Regions from separate parts of the Alteromonas sp. R7 genome, predicted to be linked through region 3. Evidence: predicted binding sites of a transcription regulator. Region 3 holds the regulator's gene; each other region holds the start of a gene.
The links. Region 3 encodes sigma-54, which starts transcription at its own class of promoters, with help from an activator protein. Its sites were predicted from a motif close to GTTGGCACGNNNNTNGNNT; they were not measured.

Region 1 (7,249 bases), 250 kb from region 3:
TCACGACTTAAACTGCGCGGCACGCCTTGCAACAAGCCAGGATTATATTCAAATTCATAGTCAACCTGTTTACCCAAAGAGAGGTCATCAGGTGCAGAGATAGTAATTTTTTGAGGTGAGTTGTCCGTCGACATAAGAACCTTTTATGTATCTACGCGGGATTTAAATTGTTGAACTGCACAGCGGCACACAGTCTTACGGCGCAGTAGAATTAACCCTAGTATTGACTTAACTGTTTAGTTGTATAGTGTACCCCAAAAATACGCAGGTAACGTCATAATGGCTCTAACAATTTCAGCACAATTAGATAAATTTGTATCATCTTATGTCGAACAGGCCGAGGCCGAGGGACTCAAGATAGCATTTGATAGCGAGTGGCCCTCGCCGTGCTATGAGACGACGGCGCAAGACGGTGAGCTTGTAAGATGGTCTCCTACGCTTCAATCGCCTGTGCAGTCTTTCAGTAATGTTGAAGAGGCATTATCGCTAAAGCTAAATCCTGACTACTGCGAGTATTTTACTCGTTACTACAGCGATAATTTAAAGGCTAACGCCCCGCAAGGTCACTGTGAATTGCTTCAAGTTTTCAATACCGAAGATTTTGAAAGATTACAGCAAAACTTGATTGGGCATTTGTTGATGAAGCAAAGACTTAGGCAAGCGCCAACATTGTTTTTTGGTTTAACTGACGAAGATGATTTTATTTTAACCGTTGTCAACGAAAGTGGCGAAGTGGCACTCGAGCAGGTTGGCAGAGAGCCTGCCAAAATTCTTGCGCCATCTCTTGCGGTGTTTATTGAGCAGCTTACACCTGCTATATAACGTTAATGCGTTGACTGACGTCAATCAGACCTAAAATTACCGGCCTGCAAGACTAAAAGCTATTGGGCGTTAATAATTTGATGTAGCGTCCGCTTTAACTCCGCCACTTCTTTTTCTAATGACTCTACCCGTGCATGCAAATTGCCTAATTCATCAGTTGTGGCGACAGGATTATGTTGTGCTACGTTTTCGTCCTTAGATACCTCTAACTTAGGTTTGTGTGCGTTAAATCGCTTAATCGCTTCAATAGCTTCGGTTACCGATACCTTAAAGGGAGCTTTTGCACGTAAAATGCCTACGGACGGTGTTTTTCCTTCTTTATGCATTTGAAGGCACAAAACGTGAAGTTGCTGCAGGTTAGCGTTACTCATAATACGAAAATGGTTGAAAGTCATGAATATTAGCAGTGTAGCCTGTCTACGTAGTCAATTTCACTAATAAGTTACTGATTTCACTATTTTTCAAAGCCTTCGTAGATTGGTGTTATTAAGATTGGTATAAAAATCAATGATTTAATTTTTGGCCTTAATCTTGTTTACCAATCATAACTTACATTATCACGCATAAACGCAGTGGTTCTTACGTTAGCGCATTTATGTCTATTCAGTGTCGGTTCACAAAGTAGGCGTAGTATCGAATAAAAACAACACACATAATTAAGGAATTCACATGAAAACGGTTCTTCTTTCAGTAGCTTTGGCATCTTCAGTTTTGCTTTCAGGTTGTGTCGTATCAGTAGGTGGCGGTTCAGATAGTCACTATGGTGCTGATTGGGAAGACAGAGAGTTTAACAATCGTAAACACATCGCGAATCTTGAAACAGGGACAACTTACGAAAGTGTATTGAGAAAAATGGGCGTTGCGGATTTCAACGAACTGTTCGAAAAGCAAGACGGCACATATCGCGTACTTTACTACCGAACTCAAAAAACGATGGGCGATGGTATCACCACAAAAGACGAGTGTACGCCGTTGGTTTTCAGAAATGGAAATTTAGTTGGCTGGGGTGACAGTGCTTATAGCTTAATGCACTAACAATCGTTAGTTGGTAATTGATTACGAAAGTAGGCATTACTAACTGTTTTTAAATGTTAATAAAAAGTTAACATGCAGGGGTTTTTCGCGTAGGCTAAAGTTTAATCAGTTTAAGTGGGTGGTTGGCGCAATGATAAAAGTTGTGCGGTAGTGTCCACTTCTCCCATTTTATTTAAATGGGTAAAAGCAGCTGTATAACTTTGCGTACAAGGAGCCCCTGATGAATACTGATGCTATTAATAATGCAATAGCCCCCTTGCAAGACACGGTTAAAGCCATCTATCTATCTGTAGATGATCTTAAAGTTGCCGCCTCTATTCTTTACAATGCGTATGTAGATGACCCATTGTTCATTGACATTTTCCAAGCAGAAAAAGAAGGTTATGAAAGCCGTCTACGGTCAGCTATCCGTGAAGAGCTCAATGCATTTTGGGTTGCAGAGCAGCCGATGATTGGCCTGTTCGATGATGAGCGGCTTATTGCCGTTGCATGCTTGACCGCGCCCGATGCAGCATTTGGTTCAGGACGTTACTGGCACTGGAGATTGCGGATGCTTTTAACGGCAGGTTTGTTCGGTACAAAGCAAATGCTAGAGAAAGAAGAAAAAGTGCGAGCATTAGTTCCCGCCGATAACTTCCACATGCTGAGTTTCATCGCAGTGCATCCAGATTATCAACATCATGGGCTTGGGCATATATTACTTGGCGCTATTGATAGCGTGGTAGAGGAAGATGAAAAAAGTGAGGGTGTTTCGGTGTTCGTGACCATAGAAAAACATCGCGCTTTCTTTAACGATGACAATTATCAGGTTGTAGGACAACTAAGCCTTTCTCATGTGAACGGTGAGGTAATGTTCAGGCTAAAATGATGTTTTTTTATTCGATGTGATACTCCTACCAAAACCTCACCAGTTGCAGTTCCAATCTTTACTCCAAATTTACTACAGCGTTTGTAAGACATTTCCTACAAACGCTGTGAGTGATCTTACCTAAATGATGAAAGGTTAATTTATACTAAAGTATAAAGCTATTGATTATATTGAAGTTTTTAAAAATTAGTCAAAAGTCGTACAAGAATCTTTCTTAAATCTCTGTAATTCAATATGGCGGTAATAATTGGAAGGGATACTATGAACATGTCACAAGGAAACACGACGAGTCACGGATTGAGTCAAGGATCATCAACGGAATAAGTTAGGACAACTTAAGGATGAGACTCCCACAAGGCAGTGGGGAAAGGGAAAGGAAAGCAGATAGGACACTGCATTAACAGGATGTTAGAAACGGATTTTAAAGGATATAAAGGGATTCAGGGACGTAAAATGTGAAAGGACTTCGCATACAGGATGTAGCAGGGAAAAATGGACGAGAGCTAGCAAGGAGCTAGAGGCAAGAAGCCAACGGCAGGATAGCCATTAAGGAATTTCTAGTTTGCATGGACGAGCAAACCAAGGACGAAAGAAGGACATGCTAAAGGATTGGCAAAGCTGTAGCAGGATGTACAGCAAATAATGGAATGAGGGAAGGGAACGTCAGCGGAGTCTGACAAGGACAGCCTCAGGAAGAGGAACACTGTATGAAGGATGTACAGTAAATTAGGATAAAAGGAAAGGGACCTACGCATGGATGTGTAGCTCGCACAGGAAGGCGCGAGAGTAGATGGAAAGGGGCGTATACGGATTTTAATCGGGAAGATTTTAGTCGCAAAGGATCGCGGAGAAGGATACTCAAAATTCCAGGAAAAAGGGGAGCCGCTAGGTTCCCCTTTTTTTTGCGTTGTTATTACCAATCCGTGTGCACTTGTTATGTAAAACCTGACCTGAATGGTGAATTAAGAGCCGCTCACGCTCTTCGACATAGAAGCTTAAACCCTATGCGGCGGCACCTCTGTTCGCATAACCCTTACACCTATTAATTCAACTTCCCCAGTATATCGGTCCTCACCATTACTCGAGAACTCAAAGTTGAATACACTGTGCCAGTCTGGCTTACCATATTTAAACGAGAACCGAGTTTTTGCTCTTGCCACGCTCAACAACTGCAAACCATGTTTATCGCAGTATTGTTTTAGGTAAGCGTTTGTTCGTTCAGAAATAGCCCGTATGCGCCAAAACTGATAGCCAGTAAACCCAATAACCATCCACACCACTAACTCAAGTAACGTCATTTACTTTCTCGCTTGTGCAAACAATTGTTGAAATGCATTGGTGAGAATCTGAGGGTTGGCTTTGGAATGCAGGAGTGTTAGCACTTGTCTGCGTAACTTCGGGACTTGTACTAAATCTGAAAAGAACCCTGCGAATAATGCGCCCTTATGACCCTCTTTTTCATCAACGTTTGCTGCATGCTCTAAAAAGGCACTAAGCAGTAGTGGTTCCATTTGCTCGAAATGACGTGCTGCAATAACGCTTAAAATATCAAGTCTCTGCGACTTTTCGCTTTTTAATAATTCGAGTAGTTTGTTGTTGATGGTCGGGTGGAAACTACCTTCTGACGTGCCTCTCAGCGCCGCTAAATTGATGTCGTCACTTTTATCTATCTCAATTAAATACGCCGCTAATAGATTTTCAGGCAGAGAAACGCTTTCGCTCATTTCCATTAAAGTGTTAAGGAAAACGTCCGAGTAAAGTGAGGTGTTGGTTTTAATTGCCTGCGCTAATACATCTTGTTTGGGGTGATGGCTTAGACTTTGTACAAAGTCGGCCACGCTTTGCATGGATATTTGCTGCCAATCAACAAGTTGCGGGGCTTGAACGTAGGCCTCAACTTTTTGCGCCTCTTCACTTAAAGGTTGGCTTAGGGTGCGTTTAACTAGTGCGTTAAATTGAGCAAGCTGCGATTGATTGGGAACAAACGAATAAGGATTGTCAGGCAGTGTTTGTGCGTTTTCAGTATCTTCAGCAACCGACTGACCTAATGCCTCAACAATAATCTCTAGAAAGTGATTCCTTGCAGCGGCCACCACTAAGCCTTGCTCATCAAGCGGCAGTTTCACAAACCAAATATAGTGTTGCGTAGAGGCATTTTTATTCCAAAAGACGATGCCGAACCACGCATGCTGCTGACGAGGGTAGGGCGCGTAAGCACTGCCGTTTTCTATTTCTAGAAAAGTCTGACTATCTGTGGGTTCAAGGCGACGACCTAAATCAAAAACCTGGTATTCAGTGCCTGCATGTAACAAAAACTCGCTGATAGAATTAATACTGTTAGCGCTCATAACTCGTTCCAAAATACTGCTTTAATCAAAATTTGCCAGGCTGTCACATCTATTTAAAGGGGCACGTCGATGAGATACCGCCAACAAAGACGGATAATGGTATCACAGCAGGTGAATTTCAACGATAAGACACGCGGACTTATGTAGATCTTTAGCCCCTGATATACTGCGCGCTTCGAAATAGAAGTTTTTTTGCGGAGTTGCTGTGAGTAAAGTGAGTAGTGCCTGTCACAATGCACTAGGTAGGGCATTGGAGCAGTTAGAAACTGCTATGGAACAAGAAGGTGTTTGGCCTAAGAAAATGCCTGCTGAGCAAGAACTTAAAAATGCCACGGAAAGTGCAGTTCCTTTTGCGGTCGACTGTTTAGCGTTTGAGAGTTGGTTGGCTTTTATTTTTATTCCCAAAATGCGCATTTTGTTGAAACAGGAAATGCCTTTACCACCCATGCAAATTGCGCCCGCAGCAGAAATATATCTGTCATCGGCGCATCAGCGCACTCTGTCCCAGCTTCAAGTTATTGATAATATTGCCAATGGAGACATTGGGTGAGCAAACACAACGCACTATGCAGAACGATTTAAAAGGCCAATTAACTGTGCATTCAGATGAGCAAATAATAGAAAAGGCAAGCGTTGGTGAGGAAGATATTGTCAATGCTCTTCATTTACCTGTGCTGTACCAAGATGAACATATCATCGCGATTGAGAAGCCGCCTGGCCTACTAGTACACAGAAGCCCGATTGATAGACATGAAACGGTGTTCGCAGTACAGACACTTAGAGACCAAATAGGCCAGCACGTCTATCCTGCTCATCGTTTAGACCGACCCACTTCAGGTGTGCTGGTGTTTAGCTTTAGCTCAGAAATTGCAGCAAAGCTTGGACAGCAGATGATGGACAAGCAGGTAGTAAAAACGTATCACGCTATAGTTCGCGGTTTTGTGCATCACACAGGGTATATCGATTACGCCCTAAAATACCGCTACGACAAAATTGCAGACAAGCATAAGCGCCCGCAGCAGCCGCCACAACCAGCATCAACTATGTATCAGTCAGTGGCAAAATTCGAAGTGCCTGAGCCTGTGGGCAAATACCAAAGTGCACGATATTCGCTAGTTAAGCTTTCTCCTAGTACCGGTCGTAAACATCAGCTTCGTCGGCACATGGTTCATATTCGTCACCCCATTATCGGCGACACGACCCACGGGGACGGCAAACAAAACAAATTCGCCAAGCAGCACTTTAATTTTAACAATTTGGCCTTAAGTTGTACTCAAATGGGCTTTTCTCATCCTGTCACTGGAAAGTGGGTATCAATTAATTCACAGATGCACAGTGAAATGCGACTATGGCTCGAAAAATTAGCGCCGTTTTGCGTTTAGGTTGATAAAATAGTAAGAATTTCCGCCTGTCGACAAAGGCGACGATCATTGGTTTAAGAGGTAAAAATGGCAACATTGAAAATTATTGCGGGTACAGTTTACGGCAATGCGCAACACGTAGCTGAGCAGGTGGAAGAGAACTTAGCTGAACAGGGCGTGGATTGCTCACTAGAAAGCGACCCGTCGGTTGCAGATTTTACTGATGCTGACGCACTTTTGATCATTACCTCTACAACAGGGCAGGGCGATGTACCACCAAACCTTGAGTCTGTGTTTTCAGATCTGAAAGACGAATCGCCTATGCTAACCGGCAAGCCATTCGCGGTAGCAGCGCTAGGCGATAGCAGCTATGGCGATAGTTTCTGTGGTGCAGGTAAACAGTTTCATGCGTTACTGATCGAGCTACAAGGTAACGCAGTTGCCGACATGTTAGAGGTTGACGCGATTGAAACCCTAGAGCCCGAAAAAGACGTAGTAGAGTGGGTAAACACCATTAAAGATAAGCTGTTGGCTTAAGTCTTAGAAATGTTCTGATTACGAAAAGAAAGAGGCGCATAAGCGCCTCTTTTAATTTGTGAGTCTTTCAGCATGTGGCTCGGCTAATTGAAATTAACCCGAGCCGTTAGCGATAAGCCAGAAATACTGCTTATTCTACGCCGCGAAGTAGCGCGTTGATACCTACTTTCGCGCGGGTCTTCGCATCTACTTTCTTCACGATGATAGCGGCGTAAAGGCTGTATTTACCATCTGCGCTTGGCAGGTTACCCGCCACGACTACTGAACCTGCTGGTACA
Region 2 (7,249 bases), 150 kb from region 3:
TTGGCAATGTAATAGTCTTCGGTGAGAAGCTGACCTGATACATAAAAAGCAACGGCATCCGCGCCATACTGCGCAATGGTAGAGGTGATCTTATCCGCAATCACATCGGTGACCGTGTCCCAATCCACCGATTGACCTGCCATGGTTGGGTGAAGCAAACGTCCGTTTACGTCGTTTGTTTCAAGCAGGTTTGTTCCTTTAACACACAATCTTCCATAATTGGCGGGATGCTCTGGCGTGCCTTTAACAGTGTCCAGGGTTATGGCACGCGGGCTTACGTTGCAACTGATATCTACACCACACCCTACGCCGCAGTATGGGCATGTTGTTTGTCTTAATTGTTCAGACATCATGTCGGGTTGTCGTGTAGGCATATTCATTTCATTACCTTTTTCGGTTTCACAGCTTTTGAATGCATTTTGCTAAAAGGCTTTATTCATGTGGGCGTATAAAAAAGACAGTTTGCTTAAACGCCCACAAAAACCTTTTCGCCCTCTACCTTCACAGCGTAAGCCGTGACGGAAACATCGTCGTGTTCTTTACACAGCCCGGTTTCTAAAAAGTAATGCTCTTTGTATAGAGGCGAAGCAACAACAGGCGCACCGCCTATCGACCCTAGAAGCCCGCGATAGAGTACGTTTGCTTTACCAATAGGGTCGTAGTTACTAATGGCGAAAACCTGGGTTTCGCCGTTTATCTTCAAACTGAAAATTGCCACTTGCTGTGAGTCGACAAGGGCGCAAACCCCACTGTTTGTCACTAAGTCGTTCGTCTCACAAACATAGTGCCATTGCACTTGCTGTGGTTCTGACGCCATTACATTTTGCGCTGCTGACATAATTTGATTCTCCTAACAGGGTTGATAAGCCAGTGGCTATACCATAGAGACAGGAATGAACTGATCTTTACCTGCTACTTTTTCAGCTTCAGTAGCTGGGCGAACCTGGCCTCGCTCTGAAACAAACTGAATATTGGTGTCGCTAGCATTGCTGTTTACGAATTGACGGAAACGCTTGCGCGACTCAGGGTTTTCAATGGTGGTTTTCCATTCGCACTGATAAGCATCAACCACAGCATCCATCTGTGCTTCAAGCTCACTATTAATGCCAAGAGCATCGTTTATCACAACGTCTTGCAAGTAAGCTAACCCACCTTCTAAGTTGTCCATCCACACCGATGTGCGCTGTAGGCGATCAGCCGTTTTCACGTAAAACATCAGCACGCGGTCGATGTACTTAATTAGGGTTTCGGTATCTAGGTCGGTGGCAAACAGGTCTGCATGTCGAGGCTTCATGCCGCCATTCCCGCAAACATACAGGTTCCAGCCTTGCTCGGTAGCAATAACGCCAATGTCTTTGCTTTGGGCCTCTGCGCACTCACGGGTACACCCCGAGACGGCAAATTTAATTTTGTGCGGCGCACGTAAGCCTTTGTAACGATTCTCTAAGTCAATGGCAGTGCCAACAGAATCCTGAACACCGTAGCGGCACCATGTGCTTCCCACACACGATTTCACGGTACGCAGTGCCTTCGCGTAAGCATGGCCGGTTTCAAAACCACCAGCGACCAGTTTTTCCCAGATATCAGGTAAGTGCTCTACGCGCGCTCCAAATAAATCAATGCGCTGACCACCCGTGATTTTGGTGTACAAGTTGTATTCTTTTGCCACTTCGCCGAGCAGAATCAACTTCTCAGGCGTTATTTCGCCACCAGGTACACGCGGTACAACGGAATACGTGCCATCTTTTTGCATGTTGCCAAGGTAGATATCGTTGGTGTCTTGCAGAGGAAGATGTGAAGCCTTAAGAATGTAGTCGTTATACACCGAGGCTAAAATTGAGCCGACAGCGGGCTTACAAATTTCACACCCTAGACCTTCACCATGCTGCTCTAGTAGCTCGTCAAAGGTGCGAATGCCGTTTACCTTAACAATGTGAAATAGTTCTTGTCGGGTATGGTTGAAGTGCTCACAAATGGCTTTTGATACTTCCACACCGCGCTTTTCAAGTTCGCTATCCACAACATTTTTAAGTAAGGCAGCACAACCTCCACACCCTGTGCTAGCTTTGGTTTCGCCTTTTACATCGCCAACGCTACAACAGCCGCCTTCAATGGCTGAAACAATATCGCCCTTTGTCACATTTAGGCATGAACAAATAGACGCGGTGTCTGGTAGTGCATCGGCACCTAACGCCGGTGCGGCATCGGATGAGGGCAGAATTAGGCTTTCTGGGTGTTCAGGTAATTCAATATTATTAAGTGCATACTGTAAGAGCGTGTCGTAGTCGCTGGTATCGCCAACGAGTACAGCACCAAGCACGTACTTTTGCTCGCTATCTACCACCAGCTTTTTGTACACGCCTTCTGGCTGATTTAAATAGGTGTAGCTAAGCGCACCGACTGTGCGTTCATGAGCATCGCCAATTGAGCCCACTTCCACACCCATTAGCTTGAGTTTGGTACTCATATCTGCGCCAGCGAACTCGGCATCGCCGCCGGTTATATGACTTACAGCCGTGCGCGCCATGGTATAGCCAGGTGCTACCAGGCCAAATATTTTGTTATCCCACAGCGCACATTCACCCACAGCGTAAATGTTTGGGTCAGACGTCACGCAGTGATTATCAATGACAATACCGCCGCGCTCACCCAGTGTTAGCGCTGACTTTCTGCCGAGCTGGTCGGAAGGTCGAATACCGGCAGAGAATAAAATCATGTCAGTTTCTAGTGCAGTGCCGTCAGCAAACACCATTTTATAGCGGCAGGTATCACCGGCCTCAATAGTTTGCGTTGCCTTTTGGGTGTGAACCGTAACGCCCAATGCTTCTATTTTGTCCTTAAGAACGTTACCACCTGCTTGGTCTAGCTGAACCGCCATAAGCTGCGGGGCAAACTCAACCACGTGGGTGTCGAGACCGGCTTGCTTTAATGCGTTAGCGGCTTCTAAACCCAACAGCCCACCACCAACAACAACCCCTACTTTGCTCACTGCTGCTGAAGCTTCAATAGCGAGTAGATCGTCTATAGTACGGTACACCAAGCAATGCTCTTGATCGTTGCCAGGGATGGGTGGCACAAATGGGTATGAGCCCGTAGCTAACACAAGCTTATCGTAGCTAAACACCTGCCCTTCAGAAGTCGTCACTTTATTATTGTCACGGTCTATATCGGTAACCAAGGCATTGGTAACTACGTTTACGCCCCACTCGGCGTACTGAGCGGGTGTAGTTAGCGCTAAGTCATCAGCACTCGCGCCGCTAAAAAAAGACGACAGATAAACGCGGTCGTACGCAAGGCGTGACTCGCCGCATAAAACGGTTATTTCTACATTGGCATCGCTTTGGTGAAGCTGCTCAACAAAATGATGCCCCACCATGCCGTTGCCTACGACGACAATTTGCGTTTTTGAGTCCAATGAAGTCATGATATTCCCCTTTTTTCGGGACAAAAAAAAGCCCGCTTCAACTTTCGTTGATGCGGGCTTCGTTGCCTATTTTGCCAACGGTTTAGGTCGGCTAACACATTTTACGGAGTGTTATAAATCACACAATTTTCAGCGATTGACACAAATCACCAAAACACACTTTACGTTTATAGCTATCCAAGTTCAGTGCCAAAACCGTAAACAATTGTTTTTATTTGATTTACTACAAAATAAGCATTATTCAGACTTCACAACTGCACCAAACAAACGCAAAACTGTGTTTACTTGGTGCATTAAGGCTTTCAAATAACTTAGGCCAGCTTATCCGTCGCTACGCGATAGCGAGGATCTTCAACCACATTAATTTCAACAAACTTATCGGCCTTGCGAAGCAGTGAGCGACACTCATCACTGATATGGCGAATGTGTAGCTTTTTACCTTGCTCTTCGTATTTGTCAGCAAGGGTATCTAGCGCATCGATACCTGATGAATCCCAAATGCGAGAGTCTTTAAAGTCAATAACTACATCATTAGGGTCGTTGGCGATATCAAACAGGTCTTTGAAATGCGATACCGAGCCAAAGAACAGCGGGCCGTCTAGCTCATAGACTTTCCAACCGTCGTTATCGATATGGGATCTCGCTTCAATATGACGAGCGTGTTTCCATGCAAACACCAGTGCTGAAACGATAACACCCACCACAACCGCAATAGCCAGATCAGCGATAACGGTAACGCCTGTTACTAGGAAAAGTACGAACGCATCTTCTTTGTTTACGCCGCGAATAATTCTGAATGACGCCCACTCAAATGTAGCGATAACCACCACGAACATAACGCCAACAAGGGCAGCGAGAGGAATCATTTCAATTAGCGGAGCAGCAAATAGAATAAAGCCTAATAATACAACCGCCGCGGTGATACCAGACAAGCGGCCACGGCCACCAGAGTTAATATTAATCATACTTTGACCAATCATGGCGCAACCGCCCATACCGCCAAAGAAACCGTTTACGGTATTTGCAACGCCTTGGCCAACGCACTCTTTGTTGCCGCGCCCGCGGGTATCTGTCATTTCGTCAATTAATGAAAGAGTAAGAAGCGACTCAATTAGACCAACCAAGCAAAGAATGACTGAGGTAGGCAAAATGATCATGAAGGTTTCCCAGGTGAACGGCACCATAGGAATAGCAAAGCTAGGAAGTTCACCCGCTAGCGTCGCGGTGTCGCGCTGGTCAGCTGGTAGCAAATCGCGAACAAAGTCGATTACAGTGCGCGCTTCAAGGTCAAGACCGTGTACTAACAAGGTTACCGTAACAATCGCTACAAGCGACGCCGGTACAGCTTTGGTTAGCTTTGGCAATAAATAGATAATGGCCATGGTTAGCGCCACAAGCCCTAACATCCAATATAACAGCGTACCTTCCATCCACTGTAATTCACCGGCTGCGTTGGTCACTTTGAACTGGCCTAATTGCGCCAAGAAAATAACAATTGCCAAACCATTTACGAAGCCTAGCATTACCGGATATGGGACCAGACGTATAAACTTTCCGAGCTTGAAAATACCGCACATTATTTGCAGTAAACCAGCCAAAATAACCGCGGCAAATAAATACTGCACGCCGTGTTGGGCAACCAGTGCCACCATTACAACGGCCATGGCGCCGGTAGCACCAGAAATCATTCCTGGTCGGCCACCAATAGCGGAAGTGATTAAGCCCATCATGAAAGCCGCATAAAGACCAATCATCGGTTCTACGCCGGCCACAAATGCGAATGCAACGGCTTCAGGGACCAAGGCAAGCGCCACGGTAATACCTGATAGCACGTCGTTTTTAACGTTGCTGTCTTTACTGGTAATTAAATCGAACATGTTCTCTCAGAAGCTAAGATGTTAAACACAACAACCCACCATGGCGTACACCGCGTTAAAGCAGAACACCAAGTAGGTAGGAGATTTTTTCGGCGATTCTATCACCATTGTAGCGCAAAATCTTTTAATAGATTGTTACTAGGGCCTGTTGAACGTTGATGTGCAGCAAAGATCAACAGGCCCCAGTCCGAACTACTTGGCGCTTACGTGATAAGCGCAGGGCTCTTTGCCCCTTTCCTAATGCTGTGAGCTTGTCAATTTTTCATGTACGGTCTCAGGGCTTAATTTAATAGCGAATGCTGACAAATTGCATCGTACATGGCATCGTATAATGGTTTTTATTAACCGCGTCGTTCAATGCGCTTCGATTTCTAATACGGGGCTACGGTAAGACGTCGCAATAAGGCACAAGTCTTATTCAACGAGGAGTTAAAGTGGTACCTTATATTCTGACTATTTTGTGCGTGCTAGTGGCAGGCGCTATTCATTGGATGTCGCCGAAGGCTTATTGGAAAGCCACTATCATGTCGACCGCTGTTATTTTACTATTTTCTGTAGCTGCATTGTTTATCTTTAAAGCATCAGGAATGCTGGTTAGCGAGCACACTGGCGAGAATGCTGATTTTTCTGGACAAATGCTAACCATCACCACAATGATTGCCTTCTTCGGTTTCTTAATATCACTGTTTGTAGGTTGGTTTCTTCGCGTAGTCAGAAACTAATCCGGAAAGCAAAACCACATAGTTTGCGAGGCTGCACCATTTTGGCGCAGCTTCTTCCCTATCAACTTCCCTCTTGACGCCGCTAACCTTTCCGTCCCCCCTTATAAAGTCACCTTAAATAAAAGTTCCAGCCGAATCACATGCCGCGAAATGTCAGCACTCCGGGCGTTTTTGTTCACTCTAACGCTTATCTTCATTAATTCTAATAAACAGGGCATAAGTGTTGCTTGGTACACGTATTGCTCTGCTGAGTGCAGGGGCTAAGAGCAATGAGTTTCAAAAAACGTTTCGCCAATAGATGCACTCATCAAGAAAAAATTCGAAACGTGTGTACCGAAGATTAGCAGGCCTTAACATGCTTCATGAACCAGAACAGACCATTGCGCTTTGTAGCGACGCCACTAAGCGCTTTTTGCTAGCGGCCAAGCACGCCGAAATAACCGTGCTTGAGCAACTATCTAGTAATTGTCGAATTGTAATTGCCGTTCGAGAACTTATTCATGAACTGCAAAAAGAGCGTGGGGCCAGCAATATCTTTCTTGCTTCAAAAGGCGAGCGTTATGCCGCTGAGCGAATGCAGTACGTCAGTGCTAGCGAGCAAGCGGAGTCAATGTTGAAAAGCCACTTGAAATCGCTCTACCTGACAGATGAGATCACCACGGGTAACCCGCGGTTGTTGAGCAGCATTACACTTGCTATGCAGGCGACGGACTACCTGCCCAGACTGAGAGAACAAGTAAGCAAGCAGCTGCTGACACCACTGGAATCCACACGAGCATACAGTCGCCTTGTTGCCAGTTTACTTACGGTTATTTTTGAAGCGGCAGATATTGCAAGCGACCCGACAATTACTCGCTTATTGGTTGCATTGTTCAACTTTATGCAGGCAAAAGAATACGCTGGGCAGGAGCGGGCGTGGGGCGCTATTGGTTTCGCAGAAACTCATTTCGATGTTCGCCTCTGTGAAAAGCTGGCCGCGCTTCAGCATGCCCAAGAACATCACTTCAGTATATTTTGTGAGTTTAGCTGTAAGCCGCATAAAGATGCATTAGACGCGTTGAACAAAAGCCCTGCTGCAATCGATATTACACAGCTTAGAAATATGATTGCACAGCTTGGTGACGGCAGTCCGATTGCCGGAGAAATATCGGAAGTTTGGTTTGATGTAGCAACACGTCGAATGGATGCAATGCAGACTATCGAAGTGGCGCTCACTGAGGCCCTTA
Region 3 (7,249 bases):
GAAGCAAACTACTATGAAGTAGGCGTAGATGATTATCTATCAGGGCCATTTGATGCACGCATGTTTACTGCCCGTATTCGCTCCCATATGCGTAGGAGTATGCCTAGCCAAGCACATTTAAGACCATCTCAAGGTAGTGAAGAGCGCATCGAAATAGGACCCCTTAAAATCGACCAGCGTTTTCATAGCGTAACCCTAAATGGCCAAGTGCTAACGTTAACGGCTAGGGAGTTTGCGCTACTGGATTATTTTTGTCGTCATCCAAACCAAGTTTTTTCTCGCAATCAATTGCTCAGTGAGGTGTGGGGCTATAACCACGAAGGCTACGAGCACACGGTGAATACCCATATAAATCGGTTACGCACTAAGCTTGATAAAATCAACAGTATTGAAAATGGCGGACAGCTAGTAGAAACCGTCTGGGGTGTGGGTTACAAGCTGAACGTCAATGGATATATAGAGAAAGCGCTTATTGCATGAGTGTTGTTTAGCTCACCCATGCCCTATCAGGCATGAGAGTTCAAAATTAACTTAAATTAGAAACAGCGTCGCAGTACCTAAGAAAGCAAAAATACCCACTACATCGGTTATCGTAGTTAAGATAACACTGCCAGCTAGGGCAGGGTCTATCTTAAGACGCTTCATGATCATAGGTAAGGTTGCGCCCGCTAAAGCAGCTGCAATCATGTTTACCATCATGGCAAAGGCAATAATTACGCCCAGCATGTAATCTTGTTTCCATAACGCGATGACAGAGGCAATAAGCACCGCCCAAATGGCACCGTTTAAAAAGCCGATGGATATTTCTTTACTGATAAGCCATCGTGAGTTACTCGCGTTAACATGGCCTAGTGCCATACCGCGAATAACTAGCGTTAGCGTCTGATTACCCGCTACACCGCCCATACTGGGGACAATGGTATTTAATATAGCTAACACAGCCAGTTGGCTGAGCGTTGCTTCAAATAGATCACTCACCATCGCAGCCATTAGCGCCGTCACTAAGTTTACCGCCAGCCACACCGAGCGTCGTTTGGTACTTTGCATAACGGGTGCAAAGGTATCTTCGTCGTCATCAAGACCCGCCATACTCATCATCGAGTGCTCGGCGTCCTCACGAATAATATCAACCACGTCATCAATGGTAATTCGGCCCACTAAGCGATGGTTTTCATCTACAACAGGTGCTGAAAGCCAATTGTATCGCTCGAACAGGCTTGCGACTTCATCGTCTGGCATATTCACAGGAATCGCTTCAGATTCCTCGTCCATAACGTCAGACACTTTATCGTCGGTATCTGCGGTGAGTAAACGGGTAACCGGAACAATACCAACAAGGTTGTCAGTTCGGTTTACCACGTAAAACGTATCCGTATTCTCAGGTAGCTCACCTTTTAAGCGGATATAGCGCAGAACCACGTCAATGGTCACATCTGGACGTAATGTGATGGTGTCGGTGTTCATGATGAAACCAGCGGTTTCCTCACCGTAAGACAGCGCTTGCTCTGCGCGCACGCGATCTTGTGCATCCATCGAATCTAGAATATCGGCCAATACTGGCTCGGGAAGGCTGCTTAGCGTCTCTGCTAAGTCATCGGTATCCATCTCTTCAAGTGCGTCAACCACATTAGCGGGAAGCATTTTTGTAATGATACCGTTTCGAACATCGTCAGACAGTTCTTCTAAAATGTCGCCGTGAAAGTCACCATCAATGAGCTCCCATAATTCGTCACGGGTTCTGCTTGGGCTAGATTCAAGAATGTGGGCGACGTCTGAAGGCGGTAATTCAAGCAGAAGCTTACGTACAGATACGAATTGACCGTTGGTCAACGCAGCGTTGAGTGCGCGTAACTGAGTTTGTACGTATTTAGAAACAAGCGCTTCTGCCATAAGGCGTTATTCCTACAAGCTAAAAGATGAACAATGCAGGCCATAGAGCCTAAGTGGGCGTAGAATATCGCAATTATGATGAGTCTGTCATGATAATTGCGTAGGTTTTGCGCAGGATTTTAAGATAACTGCGCTAAGTGTTGATTAATTGGTCAATGGATTGGGCAAGTAAGACTATTCGTCTTCGTTAAATCTGCCCTCAATAAGCTCTTCAATAGCTGCAAGTGCATCAACAGCATCAATGCCGTCCACAATCACGTCTACCTGTTCACCTTGATGGCTTTCAAGCATCATTAATCCCAATACACTGCTTGCGTCTGCTTCTTTATCGCCTTTTTTTAAGATGATTTTAGCGTCGAATTGATTAGCCAGTTTAACCAGTTGGGTCGCCGCTCTTGCATGCAACCCTAACTTATTGACGATAGTTAGCGTTTTTTGAATAGTCATTACTGATTCAGCTCTCTATGACGAATTTGAACATCAGGGTGTATTTCACTGAAGGTTTTCGACAGGGTCTGTGCGATATAAACCGAACGGTGTTGGCCACCAGTACAGCCAATCGCTACGGTTACGTAACTTCTGTTATTGCGCTCTAAATGAGGCAGCCATGTCGTTATTAAATTCTGAATTTGCCAAATGAACTTGGTCACTACAGGCTGCGACCCCAAAAATACTTCTACTGGTGCATCTAATCCGGTCAGATGTTTAAGGTCGGGCTCCCAGTGGGGGTTAGGTAAAAAGCGGGCATCAAAAACGTAATCCGCATCTTTAGGAATACCGTGCTTAAAGCCAAACGACTCGAACACAAGCACAAGGCGTGAGCTTTTCTTACCCAAGATACGCTCTCGAATTAACTCTGCCAGTTGGTGAATGGTAAGCTTATCAGTGTCTAAATATAAATCTGCGCGTTCTGCAATAGGAGCAAGTAGGGCAGACTCGGCTTTAATGGCTTCTGAAAGCGACTTATTGAGCTTGGCAAGAGGGTGAAGACGACGTGTTTCGCTAAAACGCTTAACCAGTACATCATCGCTCGCGTCAATGTAAACAATGGTCATCGACCACGAAGAAGGCAGGTAGTCTAAAATTTCTACCAAATCGTCAGGATTTTTAGGTAAGTTTCTCACATCGATACTTACCGCAACCTGATCGTACTCGTCAACAACTGTATGGGTTAAGGTGGGAAGTAAGTTTACCGGGATATTATCAACACAGTAATAACCTAAATCTTCCAATGCGCGAAGTGCGACAGACTTACCAGACCCCGAACGACCACTGATTATTATCAGCTTCACCTACTTTCTCCCTAATACTCTGGTTTTATCACATACGCGTTGTTGAATTAGGCGCCTACTAAACGGTTAATAGGCGCTTAATGTTTAACTTAATGCAGATAGAATATCGTCGCTTGTCGTTGCGCGACGTATTGCTTTAATCGTTTCTTTGTCGCTTAGTTTACCAGCCACGGTGGCCAGCGTTTGAAGGTGTCCTTCGGTCTGTTCCTCGGGAACGAGTAGCGCAAAAAAGATGTCTACGGGTTTCTCGTCAAGGGCGTCGAAGTCGATTGCTGGCGTGCTGGTTACAACAATGGCGATCACTTTTTCAAGGCCCGGCAGGCGTCCGTGGGGCAAGGCGATACCATTACCAATGCCTGTACTACCCATACGCTCTCGAGCCATCAAACTGTTGAGTACCGTTGCCTGATCAATGTTCTCGTTTTGCTTGGCAGCGATATCAGCGATGATCTCAAGAATTCGCTTTTTACTATTACACTGAACCGCACACTCGGTGCGGTCCAGACTTACGATGGCTTGTATATCCATGCTTAATTAACTACTAATGTTTTTTCAGTTTTTCCTTATGCTTGATTACCTGCCGGTCGAGTTTATCAACCATGCTGTCAATCGCCGCATACATGTCGGTATTTTCTGAGGATGCGAATACTTCAGCGCCACTTAAATGAACGGTCGCTTCGGCTTTTTGATTTAATTTTTCAACGTTCAGGATGACATGCACATTAGAAATGTGATCAAAGTGACGTTCAAGTTTGCTGAACTTCGTATCGACATAATTACGCAAAGAGTCGGTGATTTCGACATGATGACCAGTAAGGTTGATTTGCATATTTCGTCTTCCTTATATTATTAAGCCCGATTAAATAAGGCTTTTGCGTTGGTTCGACGGCGGGATCGACAACGATTCCCGGTACTTTGCTATTGTTCGCCGGGCAACTTTAATGCCTTGTTCGGCCAACAATGAAGCAATCTTGCTATCACTTAGCGGCTTGCTAGGCTTTTCAGCGGCCACTAATTTCTTGATCAATGCACGAATCGCTGTAGATGAACATTCACCACCAGACTCTGTTGCAACGTGGCTTGAGAAGAAATACTTCAATTCGAAGATTCCACGTGGCGTATGCATGTACTTTTGCGTTGTCACTCGCGAAATAGTGGATTCGTGCATATCTACCATTTCTGCGACATCATTTAGCACCATTGGTTTCATCATTTCCGGACCGTGCTCAAAAAAGCCCATTTGCTGCTGCACAATGCAGTTTGCAACCTTCATTAAGGTTTCGTTACGAGATTCAAGGCTCTTTATGAACCACTTAGCCTCTTGCATGTGTGAGCGGATGAATTGTGAATCGCTACTATTCTTGGCACGGCGACTCATTGCAGCGTATTGTTGATTTACGCTTAACTTAGGCAGACTGTCGGGGTTCAGCTCAACCACCCAACGGCCATTTTTCTTGGTTACTGAGACATCAGGAATAACGTACTCAGGCTCTTTAGTAACTAAAGCACTACCTGGGCGAGGATTCAAGGTTTGCAGTAAACGCATTGCCTCGCGTAGCTGATCTTCTTTCAATCGGCTTTTACGCATAAGCGTACGATAGTCTTTGCTGCTCAGTAAGTCAGAGTACTCTTCAATCAGTTGCTTGGCTTCAGCAAGCCACGGTGTGTCTTCTGAAAACTGGCGCAATTGCACCATCAAACATTCTTGTGGAGAGCGTGAGCCAGAACCAATAGGGTCGAACATCTGAATGCGCTTAAGCACACATTCTATTTCGTCCATTTCAATCGGCTCTTCCATATCATCATCGTTAACCGCTTCTAAAATATCATCAAGGGTAACGGTTAAATAACCTGACTCGTCAATAGAGTCGATGATTGCTGTAGCGATTGCGCGATCGGTATCCGAGAAGTGGGTAAGGCGCATTTGCCAAAGAAGGTGCTCTTGAATATCTTCAGTAGTCTCACCTTGGAAGATTTGCTCGTCGTCATTGGATGGACCCGGAGCTGGCGAAGATGAAGCAGAGTAGTATTCGTCCCATGTGCTGTCGATTGGCAGCTCATCGGGAAGATCGTTTTTCTCAAGTGCATCGCCGGCTTCTAGTGTGTCACTAGATGCAGAAGCAGTGGCCTCAGAGCCGCTGTCATCGTTGTCGATATTGTTCTTTTCTAGTTGCGGCTCGTCGTTACCTTCTTCAACTTCTAATAGCGGATTAGAATCGAGCGCTTCTTGGATCTCTTGTTGAAGATCAAGTGTAGAAAGCTGCAGCAGTTTAATGGCCTGCTGAAGCTGTGGTGTCATGGTAAGTTGTTGGCTAAATTTTAGCTGTAAAGATGGTTTCATCTACGTCTTATTTAAATGCTCTAAATTGAATATACCAGAGCGAAACTGAAAAATGGCAATTCGGTTACATTAACTATAGCCTGAATTGTTCGCCTAGGTATACATCCCTTACTTTTTGATTACTTAAAACCTGTTCCGCCGTTCCTTGCGCAATAAGCTCGCCATGACTCACAATGTACGCCTTTTCACAAACATCCAATGTCTCTCGTACGTTATGGTCTGTGATAAGGATTCCAATACCCCTATCGCGAAGATGTTGTATTATCTTCTTTATATCATTAACTGATATTGGATCAACACCAGCAAATGGTTCGTCTAACAAAATAAATTGCGGTTTTGCTGCCAGAGCGCGGGCAATCTCAACGCGACGGCGTTCGCCCCCTGACAAACTCATTCCCGTACTATTACGTATATGGTTAATATTAAATTCATCAAGTAGCGCATCAGCTTCTTCTTCTTGCTGTTGTGAATTTAAATCTTTACGGGTTTGCAAAATGGCCATGATATTTTCATGCACTGTGAGCTTTCTGAAAATAGAGGCTTCCTGCGGTAGGTAGCCAATTCCGCGGCGTGCGCGCTCGTGCATGGGCTGATGAGTTAGCTCATTGTCGTCGATTTCAATCTTGCCTTTATCCAGATTCACTAAACCAACAATCATGTAGAATGTGGTGGTCTTACCAGCGCCATTTGGGCCAAGAAGACCAACAATTTGACCCGTTGAGACAGACAGACTTACATCTCGAACAACCTGTCTTGACTTGTAAGCCTTAGCAAGATTTTTAGCGCTCAAAGTTGCCATTGCTATTCATTGCCCTCGTTGTCTTTTTTGTCTTTCTTAGACGAAGTTTTGCGAATGGTCTCAGGTGTGAATACTGTGGTCACTCGACCCTCACCATCCTTACCTGCGCCGCCAGTCGCTAGCAATTGCTCGGTAATCATATCGAACGTGATGTTGTCACCCTGTACTTTACTGGTGTCTTGTTTCAACTCTGCGTTTCCAGCAAGAGAAATCGTTCGGTTCACCACTTCATAGCGTATTTCATTAGCTTTTGCCGAAACTGGCGTGCCGTCTTCCAATTGCTGGGAATAGCTTGCAGGCTTTCCTCTAGCAATAAATATTTCACGACCACCACCGTCAGTGGCAATTACTTCCACTTCGTCAGCTTCAATAACCAAAGAGCCTTGAGTTATGAGTACGTCGTCTTTGTACAACGCGGTTTTATTTTTACCGTCGATAAACTGGGTGTTCGAGCCTATTTTTATGGGCTGCGAAAAATCATCTTCACTGGCGTGTACCGCACCGCTAGCGATGGCAAGCAATAAACTAGTTGCTAGGGGAATAAGTGGTTTGTACATGATCTAAAAGCTCGTATTCTTGTGTGCGTAAATTCGCGTTAAACCCATTACTTAAAATGACATATTGGGTGCCCAGTATTTCAACGGGTTGGTCAGATGTCATTTGCTTGGTTTCTAAATTAATTTGAATGTACTCGGTCGATATACTTCTGACAAAGTCATCGCCAGTTTGGTTCTCAATATTAACTTGGTTTTCCAGCTGGATTAGCTCGTTATTGTATAGTGTACCTTCATCAGCGGTTACCACCCATGGTGATGACGCGTTTTCTGTATAAAGGGTGTATTTAGGTTGCTGAAACAATACAAAGCCAAGCTGGTCGTAATGCTCCATCGACTCTGCAAATACTTTGTGATTTAACTCACCGTCTTG

Region 1: the regulator sigma-54 is predicted to act here: its motif matches at 1,341-1,359, upstream of AC0J2X_RS03505 (DUF3192 domain-containing protein).
Region 2: the regulator sigma-54 is predicted to act here: its motif matches at 3,600-3,618, upstream of nirB (nitrite reductase large subunit NirB).

What each region holds. Positions count from the first base shown of each region.
Region 1 covers NZ_JBVTQX010000002.1:154,041-161,289, reverse strand. Annotated here, with positions in the region: gene queF (NADPH-dependent 7-cyano-7-deazaguanine reductase QueF) at 1-134, opposite strand, end outside; gene syd (SecY-interacting protein) at 280-822, shown strand; gene AC0J2X_RS03510 (hypothetical protein) at 882-1,193, opposite strand; gene AC0J2X_RS03505 (DUF3192 domain-containing protein) at 1,492-1,857, shown strand; gene AC0J2X_RS03500 (GNAT family N-acetyltransferase) at 2,078-2,725, shown strand; gene AC0J2X_RS03495 (DUF3301 domain-containing protein) at 3,721-4,023, opposite strand; gene AC0J2X_RS03490 (DUF3549 family protein) at 4,024-5,073, opposite strand; gene AC0J2X_RS03485 (YqcC family protein) at 5,279-5,623, shown strand; gene truC (tRNA pseudouridine(65) synthase TruC) at 5,616-6,455, shown strand; gene AC0J2X_RS03475 (flavodoxin) at 6,522-6,971, shown strand; gene dapD (2,3,4,5-tetrahydropyridine-2,6-dicarboxylate N-succinyltransferase) at 7,102-7,249, opposite strand, start outside.
Region 2 covers NZ_JBVTQX010000002.1:548,699-555,947, forward strand. Annotated here, with positions in the region: gene AC0J2X_RS05175 (nitrate reductase) at 1-380, opposite strand, end outside; gene nirD (nitrite reductase small subunit NirD) at 467-838, opposite strand; gene nirB (nitrite reductase large subunit NirB) at 875-3,424, opposite strand; gene AC0J2X_RS05190 (SulP family inorganic anion transporter) at 3,736-5,301, opposite strand; gene AC0J2X_RS05195 (hypothetical protein) at 5,736-6,023, shown strand; gene AC0J2X_RS05200 (nitrate regulatory protein) at 6,379-7,249, shown strand, end outside.
Region 3 covers NZ_JBVTQX010000002.1:400,679-407,927, reverse strand. Annotated here, with positions in the region: gene AC0J2X_RS04595 (response regulator transcription factor) at 1-480, shown strand, start outside; gene mgtE (magnesium transporter) at 532-1,890, opposite strand; gene AC0J2X_RS04585 (HPr family phosphocarrier protein) at 2,065-2,337, opposite strand; gene rapZ (RNase adapter RapZ) at 2,337-3,182, opposite strand; gene ptsN (PTS IIA-like nitrogen regulatory protein PtsN) at 3,267-3,710, opposite strand; gene hpf (ribosome hibernation promoting factor) at 3,724-4,011, opposite strand; gene AC0J2X_RS04565 (RNA polymerase factor sigma-54) at 4,042-5,523, opposite strand; gene lptB (LPS export ABC transporter ATP-binding protein) at 5,597-6,322, opposite strand; gene lptA (lipopolysaccharide transport periplasmic protein LptA) at 6,325-6,879, opposite strand; gene lptC (LPS export ABC transporter periplasmic protein LptC) at 6,848-7,249, opposite strand, start outside.